Regions from separate parts of the Xanthomonas sp. NCPPB 1638 genome, predicted to be linked through region 3. Evidence: predicted binding sites of a transcription regulator. Region 3 holds the regulator's gene; each other region holds the start of a gene.

Region 1 (4,175 bases), 1.9 Mb from region 3:
CGGCAACGACCAGTGGGCCGAGCACGCACCCGGGTTGAAGACGCTACACGACGCGCTGGTCCTGCGCCGCAAGCTCCTGCTGGCCTTCGAGCGTGCCGAAGCCGAGACCGACCCTGCCGCACGCGCCGCCTGGCTGAGCTTTGCGGTGGTCGGCGGCGGCCCCACCGGCGTGGAACTGGCCGGCACGCTGGCCGAGATCGCCCGCCACACGCTCAAGAACGAATTCCGCCACATCGACCCGCGCCAGGCACGCGTCCGCCTGGTCGAAGCCGGCCCGCGCGTATTGCCGTCGTTCCCGGAAGATTTGACCGACAAGGCACGCAAGCAGCTGGAGCGGCTGGGCGTGGAAGTACACACCGGCACCCCGGTGACGCAGATCGATGCGCTGGGCTACCAGCTCGGCCAGACCTTCGTGCCCGCGCGCACGGTGGTGTGGGCCGCCGGCGTGGCGGCCTCGCCGCTGGCGCGCACGCTGGGCGTGCCGCTGGACCGCGCCGGCCGGGTGCTGGTGGACCCGGACCTGAGCGTGCCCGGCCACCCGCAGATCTTCGTCGGCGGCGATCTGGCCTCGGTGCAGCAGAACGGCCGGCCGGTCCCGGGCGTGGCGCCAGCGGCCAAGCAGATGGGCAAGCACATCGCCAAGGCGATCCGTGCGCGTCAGCGCGGCCAGCCCGCGCCGGCTTTCCGGTACCAGGACTACGGCAACCTGGCCACCATCGGCCGCATGGCGGCCATCGTGCACGTGGGCAAGCTCAAGTTGTCCGGCATCGTGGCGTGGTGGTTCTGGCTGGCCGCGCATGTCTATTTCCTCATCGGCTTCCGCAACCGTTTCGTGGTGCTGGTGAACTGGGCGATGGCGTACTGGAGCTACCAGCGCGCCGCGCGCATCATCTTCGGCGGCGCCAGCGACGACCCGCCACCCAGCAGCAAGGACGGATGACAGCGGCGCGTGCGGTACGCGATGCTGTGCGGCCCGATTCGATGGCCTGACCGTGGCGACTGCCTTGTTTCTGCTGGATCTGCTCGGCACCTTCGTGTTCGCCTTGAGTGGTGCGACGGTGGCGGTGCGCAATCGCCTGGACCTGTTCGGCGTGCTGGTGCTCTCGTGCGCGGCGGCGGTTTCCGGCGGCATCGTGCGCGATGTGCTGATCGGCGCTACCCCACCGGCCGCGTTGGTGCAGCCGCACTACCTGCTCACTGCCTGCCTGGCCGGCGTGGCCGGTTTCTACTGGCATGCGGCAGTGGAGCGGCTGCGCAACCCGGTGCAACTCTTCGATGCGGCGGGGCTGGCGCTGTTCGCGGTGTACGGCACCAGCAAGGCGCTGGACTATCACCTCAGCCCGCTCAGCGCGACCTTGCTGGGCATGCTCAGCGGCATCGGCGGTGGCATCGCGCGCGACCTGCTGGTGGCACGCACACCGGTAGTGTTACAGGCCGAACTGTATGCCGTGGCGGCGCTCGCCGGTGGCGGCCTGGTGGCGATCGGGCATGTGCTGGACGTACCGCAGGCCTGGTCGCTGGCCATCGGCGCCGGGGTCTGTTTCGGCCTGCGTTTCATGGCCATCCGCTATGGCTGGCATCTGCCGGTGGCGCGCTTGCCGGAGTGAGGTGCCGGCCAGCGCTTCGGGGCCAGGCGCCGCCCTCGCGCGCAATGCGCCGCAACGCAAAACGGCCCGGATCGCCCGGGCCGTTTGTGCAGGGGTTACCGCCTATCGACTGGATCAGGCGACGAACAGCGCCTTCATCTTCTTCAGCGCATTCGCCTCGATCTGGCGGATGCGCTCGGCCGACACACCGTACTCATCGGCCAGTTCCTGCAGCGTCACCTTGGACTCCGCATCCAGCCAGCGACGCTTGACGATATCGCGCGAACGCGTGTCCAGGCCGGCCATGCCTTCGCGAAGCAACTGCAGCTGGTTGTCTTCGCTGTCGTGCCGCTCGTAGGCCTGCGAGGGATCTTCCTCGTTGGCCACCAGGTAGCTCACCGGCGACGGCGGACCATGGTCGTCGTCCTCGTCCGAGGAGGCATCGAACCCGATATCCCGGCCGGACAGGCGCGACTCCATCTCCATCACTTCACGCTCGGAGACGTTCAGGTCCTTGGCGACCGCGGTCACTTCGGAGGCATTGAGCCAGCCCAGGCGGGTCTTGGACTTGCGCAGGTTGAAGAACAGCTTGCGCTGCGCCTTGGTCGTGGCGACCTTGACGATGCGCCAGTTCTTCAGGATGAACTCGTGCATTTCCGCACGGATCCAATGCACCGCGAAGCTGACCAGGCGCACGCCCATGTCCGGATCGAAGCGCTTGACCGCCTTCATCAGGCCGATATTGCCTTCCTGGATCAGGTCGCCCAGCGGCAGGCCGTAGCCGTTGTAGCCGCGGGCCACATGCACCACGAAGCGCAGGTGGGAATGGACCAGTTCGCGCGCGGCGTCCAGATCCAGCTCGTCGCGAAAGCGGCGGGCCAGAGTCTGCTCCTCATCGACCGACAGCACCGGGATCTGGTGCACGGCACCGATGTAGGCGTCCAGCGAACCGAGCGCACTGGGAATCGGGAGATTGTTTGCCACGAGGGCAGTGGAAGTCGTCTGGTTCATAGGCACCATCTTAGCAGTCGAACTATTGGACTGCCGGGTATAGAAAGAGTTCCCAGCGTTCCATTCATAGGACATTCGGGCTTGAGATCCCCACGGCGTTCCACCGTAGAACTCCCCGATTTCAAGGCCTACGCTACCACCGCCGCCCTGCGCAGACCGTGACAAAACGGCCGCCAATGCGCCCGGCGCTGGCGCCGTTCAGCCGGCGGCCGAGGTTGTGTCCAGCGCGTTGCGGGGCGGCAGCGACCAGTCGATCAGGCCCAGACCACGGCGCTGCAGATGCTCGTTGGTCCTGGAGAAATGCGTGCACCCCAGGAAACCGCGATGCGCCGACAGCGGCGAAGGATGCGGCGCCTTGAACACCCGGTGCCGGGCCTGGTCGATGACCTTGCCCTTGGACTGTGCATAGCTGCCCCACAGCAGGAACACCAGGCCCTCGCGCTCGCGGTTGAGGGTCTCCACCACATGGTCGGTGAAGCCTTCCCAGCCCTTGTTCTGGTGCGCGCCGGCACGGCCCTGCTCCACCGTCAGCACCGCGTTGAGCAGCAACACGCCCTGCCGCGCCCACGGCATCAGATAGCCATGATCGGGACGCGGGATGCCCAGATCGTCCTGGATTTCCTTGTAGATATTGAGCAGCGACGGCGGCACCGGCACACCCGGCAGCACCGAAAAGCACAGCCCATGCGCCTGGCCTTCGCCGTGATACGGGTCCTGCCCGAGGATCACCACCTTGACCTGATCGAACGGGGTGGCATCGAAGGCGGCGAAGATCTGCGGGCCGGGCGGAAATACCCGCGCGCCGGCCGCCTTGCGCTGACGCAGGAAAGCGGAGAGCTCCTGCATTTCCGGGCGCAGCAACCAATCGCCCACCTTTGCCTTCCACGACGGTTCCAGCTGGATGCGCCCTTCCACTTCGCTCACAGCGTGACAGCCTGATCCTCAAGACGGGCCAGCCGCAGCTGGAACAGCACCTTGGTCACCAGCAGGCGTTCTTCGATGGGCTTTTGCACCAGATCGTTGGCACCGGCACGCAGCAGCTCGGATTGGTTGCGCGGGTTGGTGTCGCCGGTCATCACCAGCACCGGCAGGCGGCGCTTGCCGTAGGCGAAGTCGATCCGGATGCGCTCGACCACATCGCGCCCGTTGAGCTCGCCCTTGAGGGTGACGTCGGTCAGCACCACGTCGATGCGGCGCTCGGTGCGGCCCAGCGATTCGGCGGTGAGCAGCGCGAACGCATCTTCGGCGGTGAGCACGTGCACCACTTTCAGGCTCTGCCGTTCGAGCATGCGCTTGGTCGCCTCGGCCACCACGCGGCTGTCCTCGATGTACAACACGGTGGCACCCACCACCGGCTCGGGCTGCACGTAGCCGCGGATGAAGGTGGCCAGCGCTTCGTGGCCCAACGCCTTGTCGAAATAGTCGGTGACGTATTCGGTGAAGCGGCGTTCGACCAGATGCTGTTGCGCATCGCCAGACACCACGATCACCGGCACATAGGCCTGGCCGGCCGCTTCGCGCACGCTGCGCGCCAGCGCCAGGCCATCGCCATCGGGCAGGGACAGCGAGGTGGTGACC
Region 2 (4,175 bases), 2.3 Mb from region 3:
CGATCGTCGGTGAGTTCCAGGTCCGGCTCGGACTGGCCGGTGGCCGCATCAACGCCGCCTTCGTAGCGGATCGCCATGTACATCACCGCGCGCGCCATATCGCCCTTGCGCCGGCCCCACACCTCGAAAGTGCCGCTGTTGCCGTCGGGTGTGCGCACCCAGTTGGAATTGCCCGGGTAGCGCCCGCTGCCGCCGCCACTGCCGTCGTTGACCTCGGTCACCCGCTCGCCGCAGCTGCTGGTGCAGGTGGCATAGGGCTTGTTGCCACGGTCGGCGTTGAAGGTGGTGTCGGTGAGATACAGCATATGGGTGTCGGTGTAGGGCGCATACGGCAGGCCGCGGTCGCCGGTGGCGCTGCCGAAGCCCAACGAGTTTGGCCAGGTGTGCTCGCGGTTGTAGGTGAGCCCGCTGCCGGTGCCGGCCCGGTCGCTACCCTTGGCGTAGCTGCGGTTGCGGTAGGCGTCCAGGATGCGGCCGCTGTTGTTGGGGTCTTCGTCGGCCATCTCCAGGATGGTCCAGATGTTGGTGCTGGTGCCGCTGTACGGATAGACCGTATGGCCCTTGATGGTGGCGTGCAGCGAGCAGCGCAGCTGGCTGGCGTTGGCGGTATTGACCCGCGAGTAATAGCCGGTTGCGCCGCCGCTGGCGGTGGCCACGGTGAAGGCGATGGACTGATTGGCCGCCGGGCTCAGCCCGCCGGCAGCGCGGATGGCGCTGGCGGTGATCGCCAGGGTGCAGCGCTCGCCACCGACCAGGGCGGTATCGGTGGACAGGCTGAAGCGGGTGCCGCTGGCTGGATAGCTCAGCGCCACTGTGCCGGAGCTGGCGCAGCTCAGCGCAAAGGCGCCGCTGCTCAGGCTGACCGCCTCGCTGAAGCCCACCGCCAGATCGCCGGCGGCCGGGAAGCCGGTCGCGCCCTGGGTCGGGGTGGTGCTGGTGATGCTGGGCGCACCGGTGGTGCCGCCACCGCCACTGCCGTTGAAGGTCTGGCCGCGGTTGCAGGCGCCGAAGGTCTGCGCCGCCGAGCCGGCCCAGCTGAAGTTGGCCGCGCTGCTGCCGGTGCCGGTTAGCTGCAGCGAGCTGCCGACCGCTGTGCTGTTGCTCTCGCTGACCGGCAGGTTCTGGCTGGTGACCCCGGCCGCCGCGCCGCCGCTGCCGGTGATGGCGCCTTCGTAGCTGAGGAACTGCACCAGCTGGCCGCTGGGGTCGACCAGCGCCACGCCGTCGTTGGGACCGTTCTGCACGCCGTTGCTGGCGTAACCCACCGTGGCAATGCGCACCTGGCTGCCGCAACTGACCAGGCTGCCGGCCGGCACTGCGGTGGTGGCGTAGACCGTGGCCGCACCGGGAGCACTGCCGTTGTAGAGCTGGATGCGGTAGCCGCTCAGCGACTCGCCAGCGGTGGCCACCACTTCCACGCCTTCGTCGGTGTCGCCGGAGGCGCCCGCGTCGTCGTAATGCAGTTCGTTGATGAACACCGCAGCGTGGGCGGTGGGGACGGCCAGGGCAACGGCGCAGGCCAGCGGAAGACTACGGAACGGCAACCTCATCGACAGCTCCTTGTGGTCGGGGAATGCGGTCCCGACTGTAGGGCCTGCAGATGACAGCCGATGGAACCTGGTTCCATTTTCAGGGCTATGGCCGCCTGGAAGGGCAGGGTATCAATGCGCATCGCGGTGCCGGCGCCACCGCCAGCGTCGCCCGGATCATCGGCGCTCGTCCTGGACCGCCGCCCCGCCCGGCGACGGTGCCGTCCGCACCATCGCCCCCCTGCGATGGGTCCGGCCACCACAGGGCCACAGCCACGCGATTGGCGGGTGAAAATTTTTTTGCGCCCCACCCTTGAAAGGCACGCGCCCAGCACAATCTCTGACCCGCACCCGCTCTGTCGGGTTTTTCCGCGCGCTGTGCTGGCAGTCGTCATGTGCGAGTGCTAACATTGCCGACAATTTTCAGGCCAATCAATCACTTAAGAGGGTCTTTCTCTATGAGCATCAAGCCGCTTCACGACCGCGTTGTAGTCAAGCCGATCGAAGCCGACGAAGTTTCCGCCGGCGGCATCGTGATCCCGGACTCGGCCAAGGAAAAGTCCACCAAGGGTGAAGTCGTCGCCGTCGGCGCCGGCAAGCCCCTGGACAACGGCAGCCTGCGCGCCCCGGTGGTCAAGGTGGGCGACAAGGTCATCTACGGCCAGTATGCCGGCAGCAGCTACAAGTCCGAAGGCGTCGAGTACAAGGTGCTGCGCGAAGACGACATCCTGGCCGTCATCGATTAATCAGGCGCTATGCGCTGGGAATCGGGAGTGGGGAATCGGGAATCGGTAGAGCGGCCAACGCCCTCGCCATCCCACCCAGTCCCGATCTCCGCCCTTGATCGACCGATTTCCCATTCCCCATTCCCAATTTCCGGAGTTACATACAAATGGCTGCTAAAGACATTCGTTTCGGTGAAGACGCACGTACCCGCATGGTTCGTGGCGTCAACGTGCTTGCCAATGCCGTGAAGGCCACCCTGGGCCCGAAGGGCCGCAACGTCGTGCTCGAGAAGAGCTTCGGCGCGCCGACCATCACCAAGGACGGCGTCTCCGTCGCCAAGGAAATCGAACTGGCCGACAAGTTCGAGAACATGGGTGCGCAGATGGTCAAGGAAGTCGCTTCCAAGACTAACGACAACGCCGGCGACGGCACCACCACCGCCACCGTGCTGGCCCAGGCCCTGATCCGCGAAGGCGCCAAGGCCGTGGCCGCCGGCATGAACCCGATGGACCTCAAGCGCGGTATCGACCAGGCCGTCAAGGCCGCCGTCGTCGAGCTGAAGAACATCTCCAAGCCCACCACCGACGACAAGGCGATTGCCCAGGTCGGCACCATCTCGGCCAACTCGGACGAGTCGATCGGCAACATCATTGCCGAAGCGATGCAGAAGGTCGGCAAGGAAGGCGTCATCACCGTTGAAGAAGGTTCGGGCCTGGAAAACGAGCTGGACGTGGTCGAGGGCATGCAGTTCGATCGCGGCTACCTCTCCCCGTACTTCATCAACAACCAGCAGAGCCAGTCGGCCGACCTGGACGACCCGTTCATCCTGCTGCACGACAAGAAGATCTCCAACGTGCGTGACCTGCTGCCCGTGCTGGAAGGCGTGGCCAAGGCCGGCAAGCCGCTGCTGATCGTGGCTGAAGAAGTCGAAGGCGAAGCGCTGGCGACCCTGGTGGTCAACACCATCCGTGGCATCGTCAAGGTCGTGGCCGTCAAGGCACCGGGCTTCGGCGACCGTCGCAAGGCGATGCTGGAAGACATGGCCGTGCTGACCGGCGGCACCGTGATCTCCGAGGAAGTGGGCCTGGCGCTGGAAAAGGCCACCATCAAGGACCTGGGCCGCGCCAAGAAGGTGCAGGTCTCCAAGGAAAACACCACCATCATCGACGGTGCTGGCGATTCGGCCACGATCGAGTCGCGCGTCGGCCAGATCAAGACCCAGATCGAAGACACCTCGTCCGATTACGACCGTGAAAAGCTGCAGGAGCGCGTGGCCAAGTTGGCCGGCGGCGTTGCAGTCATCAAGGTCGGCGCCTCGACCGAAATCGAAATGAAGGAAAAGAAGGCACGCGTCGAAGACGCCCTGCACGCCACCCGTGCAGCCGTCGAAGAAGGCGTGGTCCCGGGCGGCGGCGTGGCCCTGGTGCGTGCGCTGGTGGCCGTCGGCAACCTGACCGGTGCCAACGAAGACCAGACCCACGGCATCCAGATCGCCCTGCGCGCCATGGAAGCCCCGCTGCGCGAAATCGTGGCCAATGCCGGCGAAGAGCCGTCCGTGATCCTGAACAAGGTCAAGGAAGGCACCGGCAACTACGGCTACAACGCCGCCAACGGCGAGTTCGGCGACATGGTCGAATTCGGCATCCTGGACCCGACCAAGGTCACCCGTTCGGCGCTGCAGAACGCGGCCTCGATCGCCGGCCTGATGATAACCACCGAAGCGATGGTGGCCGATGCACCGAAGAAGGACGAGCCGGCGATGCCGGCCGGTGGCGGCATGGGCGGCATGGGCGGCATGGATTTCTGATCCACGCCACTTTGGCTGTTGCATCAAAAATGACCCCGCCGAAAGGCGGGGTTTTTTTGTATGTGCGCTTCACCACGACGCGGATGCCCACTCTCGCCCCTTGCACCTGGTCG
Region 3 (4,175 bases):
GGTTGCAACTGAATCAGGAACTGGCCGCCGCCCATGCCCAGCTCGCCGATCAGCGTGGTGGTGGCCGCTGACAGGGCTTCGGCAGCGGTCTTGCGACTGTCGCTGAGCACCCCGGCCGCGTTGCGCCAGACACCGGTGGCCGTCTCGATGTGCTTGTCCAGCTGCTGCAGGCGCTCGTCGGCGCCACGCAGGCTCTCGACCTCGGCGCTCAGATGGTCGCGGTGCGCGGCCAGCTCGTCCGGCGCAACGCGGTGCTTGCGGGCCAAGTCGTGCAGGCGGCCCAGGCGGCGTTCCATCGCCTCGAACTGGGTGGGGTCGGCCTCCAGGTCGTCGCGCACGCGGTCGAGCAGGGCCAGCGCTTCTTCGATCTGGATGACGGCGCTGTCCAGCAGCGCGTCCACCTCGCCCAGGCGCGGTTCGTGCTCGGCCACGCGGGACAGGTCGTGGCGGCTGTCCTGCAATAGACCCAGGGCCGAGGGGCCATCGTCGCCGTTGAGCTGCCGGGCCACGCTGTCGCAGGCGCTAATCAAGGCGGTGGCATGGGCCTGGCGGCGGTGGTTGACGTCCAGCGCGGCAATCGCGGCTGGGTCCAGGTCTTCGCGTTCCAGCTCGGCCAGCTGGTGTTCCAGAAAGCCGATACGATCGGAGACATCGCCCTGTGCCGACAGCGCATCACGCTCGTCCAGCAGCGCCTGCCAGCGCTGGCTGGCCTGGCGCACCTGCTCGCGCTGGGCGCTGTTGCGTGCATAGGCGTCGAGCAGGGCGAGCTGGCTATGGCGGGCCATCAGCGCCTGGTGTTCGTGCTGGCCGTGGATTTCCACCAGCCGCGCCGCGAGCTCGGCCAGTTGCGAGGAGGTGACCGGGCGGCCGTTGATCCAGGCGCGCGAGCCGCCATCGGCGCGGATGATCCGGCGCAGCTGGCATTGGGCGTCGTCGTCGAGCTCGTTGTCGGCCAGCCAGGCCAGGCCGGGATGCTCGGCCGGCAGCTGGAATTCGGCCGACAGTTCGGCGCGGTCGGCGCCATGGCGCACCACGCCGCTGTCGGCGCGCAGGCCGGACAGGAAGCCCAGCGCGTCCACCATCAGCGACTTGCCGGCGCCGGTTTCGCCCGACACCACGGTCATGCCCGGCCCGAATTCCAGTTCGGTGGCGCGGACGACGGCGAAATCCTTGATCGAGAGGTGTGTGAGCATGAGGGTCGAGAGTGAATGCGTTGGGGAAGCTTAGGGCCTGACGGTGCGGGCAGGGAGTCGGATGCTTGCCATCCCCGGGGCCAGACATTATCTATGCCCAGTCTCACCGGATGATCCCATGCGCGCGTCCCAGCCCCCAATGCTCGCCCCCCGCGCCCGCCAGTTGCTGCGCACGCTGATTGCGCGCTACATCCGCGACGGCGAGCCGGTGGGGTCCAAGACCCTGGCCCAGCACGCCGGGCTGGACGTGAGCCCGGCCACCATCCGCAACATCCTGGCCGATCTGGAAGACGTGGGGCTGCTCAGCTCCCCGCATACCTCGGCCGGGCGGGTGCCCACCGCGCATGGCTACCGGGTGTTCGTCGATAGCCTGGTGCAGATGCAGCCGCCGGGCGAAGAAGAAGTGCGCCGGCTGCGCGCGGAGCTGGCCAGCGGCAACGGAACCCAGTCGCTGCTGGGCAGCGCTTCGCAGATGCTGTCGGCGATGAGCCATTTCGTCGGGGTGGTCAGCGCCCCGAAGCGCGAGCAGTTCGCGTTCCGGCATATCGATTTCGTGTCCCTGGATGCGCGGCGGGTGCTGGCGATCCTGGTGTTTGCCGACAACGAGGTGCAGAACCGGGTGATCGAGCCGCGCCGCGCCTACGAGCCGGCCGAGCTGGAGCGGGTGGCCAATTACCTCAATGCGCAGTTCGCCGGGCGCGCGCTGTCCGATATCCGCGCCAGCCTGCTGCGCGAGCTGCGCATGGCCAAGAACCAGATGGAGCAGCTGCTGGAGCACAGTGTGGACCTGGCCAGCGAGGCGCTGGTGCCGGCCGAGGCCGACGACATGGTGATGGCCGGGCAGACCCGGTTGATGGGGGTACAGGACCTGTCGGACCTGGACAGGCTGCGCGAGCTGTTCGAGGCCTTCGCCAGCAAGCGCGAGATCCTGCAGCTGCTCGAACGCACCATCCAGGCGCCGGGCGTGCGCATCTTCATCGGCGAGGAGACCGGCATGCTGTCGCTGGACGACGTCTCGTTGGTCACCGCGCCGTATACCGCCGGCGGGCAGGTACTGGGCGTGCTGGGGGTCATCGGCCCCAAGCGCATGGCCTACGACCGGGTGATTCCGCTGGTGCAGACCGCCGCCCAGGTGCTGGGCGCGGCGATGGAGCCGGCCGGGGCGCGATAGTCGCGCTCCATCGCGGCAATGGGTTTCGCTTGAAACGCGCCCCGGCGCCCATATACGGGGTGACGTTGGGGCGGGCGTTCCGCTTGCCCGGGAACTGCACATGAACCAAGACCACCCCGAATTCGATTCAGAAGACCCGTCCCAGAACCTGCCCGAGACCGATCCGCTCAAGTCCGAGATCGAGTCGCTGCGCAGCGAGATCGCCCTGGTCAAGGCCGATGCCCTGCGCGAACGCGCCGACCTGGAGAACCAGCGCAAGCGCATCGCGCGCGACGTGGAGAATGCCCGCAAGTTCGCCAACGAGAAGCTGCTGGGCGAGTTGCTGCCGGTGTTCGACAGCCTGGATGCCGGGCTGACTGCGGCTGGTACCCAACCCAGCCCGCTGCGCGATGGCCTGGACATGACCTACAAGCAATTGCTCAAGGTTGCCGCCGACAACGGCCTGACCCTGCTCGACCCGGTTGGCCAGCCGTTCAATCCGGACCAGCACCAGGCCATCAGCCAGGGCGAAGCCGAAGGCATTGCGCCCGGCCACGTCGTGCAGGTGTTCCAGAAAGGCTACCTGCTCAACGAACGTCTGCTGCGCCCGGCCCTGGTGGTCGTGGCCAAGCACGATTGACCGATCGCGCCGGCTGAACTGCCAGGCGCACGGATGACACACAGATGCGCACGGGTGGCTTGAACACCTGCGCGCCACCCCCACATCTCAGCCAGACCCGGCGTCGCCGGACACAGCTAAAGACTCATCAGGAGCGTATCCATGGGCAAGATCATTGGTATTGACCTCGGCACCACGAACTCGTGCGTGGCGATCATGGACGGCGGCAAGGCCCGCGTCATCGAAAATTCCGAGGGCGACCGCACCACGCCCTCCATCGTCGCCTACACCAAGGACGGTGAAGTGCTGGTTGGTGCCTCGGCCAAGCGCCAGGCGGTGACCAACCCGAAGAACACCTTCTACGCGGTGAAGCGCCTGATCGGCCGCAAGTTCACCGACGCCGAAGTACAGAAGGATATCTCGCATGTGCCGTACGGCATCCTGGCGCACGACAACGGCGACGCCTGGGTGCAAACCAGCGATGCCAAGCGCATGGCGCCGCAGGAAATTTCCGCGCGCGTGCTGGAAAAGATGAAGAAGACTGCCGAGGATTTCCTCGGCGAGAAGGTCACCGAGGCCGTCATCACGGTGCCGGCGTACTTCAACGACAGCCAGCGCCAGGCCACCAAGGATGCCGGCCGCATCGCCGGTCTGGACGTCAAACGCATCATCAACGAGCCGACCGCCGCAGCCCTGGCCTATGGCCTGGACAAGAACGGCGGTGACCGCAAGATCGCCGTGTACGACCTGGGCGGCGGCACCTTCGACGTGTCGATCATCGAGATCGCCGAGGTCGATGGCGAGAAGCAGTTCGAAGTGCTGGCCACCAACGGCGACACCTTCCTGGGCGGCGAAGACTTCGACAACCGCGTCATCGAGTACCTGGTTGACGAATTCAACAAGGACCAGGGCATCGACCTGCGCAAGGATCCGTTGGCGCTGCAGCGCCTGAAGGACGCCGCAGAGCGCGCCAAGATCGAGCTGTCGACCAGCCAGCAGACCGAAGTGAACCTGCCGTACGTCACTGCCGATGCCTCAGGTCCGAAGCACCTCAACATCAAGTTGACCCGTGCCAAGCTCGAAGCGCTGGTGGAAGATCTGGTCAAGAAGTCGATCGATCCGTGCCGCACCGCGCTGAACGACGCTGGCCTGCGCGCCAGCGACATCAACGAGGTGATCCTGGTCGGCGGTCAGACCCGTATGCCGAAGGTGC

What was found. Region 3 encodes HrcA, which represses chaperone genes, less so after heat shock. Its sites were predicted from a motif close to TTNGCACTCNNNNNNNNNGAGTGCNAA; they were not measured.
Region 1: a site for HrcA is predicted at 2,608-2,634, ahead of rpoH (RNA polymerase sigma factor RpoH). Genes of this name have one in related genera too.
Region 2: a site for HrcA is predicted at 1,911-1,937, ahead of ACCQ13_RS16975 (co-chaperone GroES). Genes of this name have one in related genera too.

The regions. Positions count from the first base shown of each region.
Region 1 covers NZ_CM192984.1:4,239,344-4,243,518, forward strand. Annotated here, with positions in the region: gene ACCQ13_RS18420 (NAD(P)/FAD-dependent oxidoreductase) at 1-940, shown strand, start outside; gene ACCQ13_RS18425 (trimeric intracellular cation channel family protein) at 993-1,607, shown strand; gene rpoH (RNA polymerase sigma factor RpoH) at 1,722-2,597, opposite strand; gene ung (uracil-DNA glycosylase) at 2,796-3,521, opposite strand; gene ACCQ13_RS18440 (response regulator) at 3,518-4,175, opposite strand, start outside.
Region 2 covers NZ_CM192984.1:3,937,376-3,941,550, reverse strand. Annotated here, with positions in the region: gene ACCQ13_RS16980 (endonuclease) at 1-1,550, opposite strand, end outside; gene ACCQ13_RS16975 (co-chaperone GroES) at 1,988-2,275, shown strand; gene groL (chaperonin GroEL) at 2,422-4,062, shown strand.
Region 3 covers NZ_CM192984.1:1,475,328-1,479,502, forward strand. Annotated here, with positions in the region: gene recN (DNA repair protein RecN) at 1-1,193, opposite strand, end outside; gene hrcA (heat-inducible transcriptional repressor HrcA) at 1,333-2,364, shown strand; gene grpE (nucleotide exchange factor GrpE) at 2,465-2,983, shown strand; gene dnaK (molecular chaperone DnaK) at 3,125-4,175, shown strand, end outside.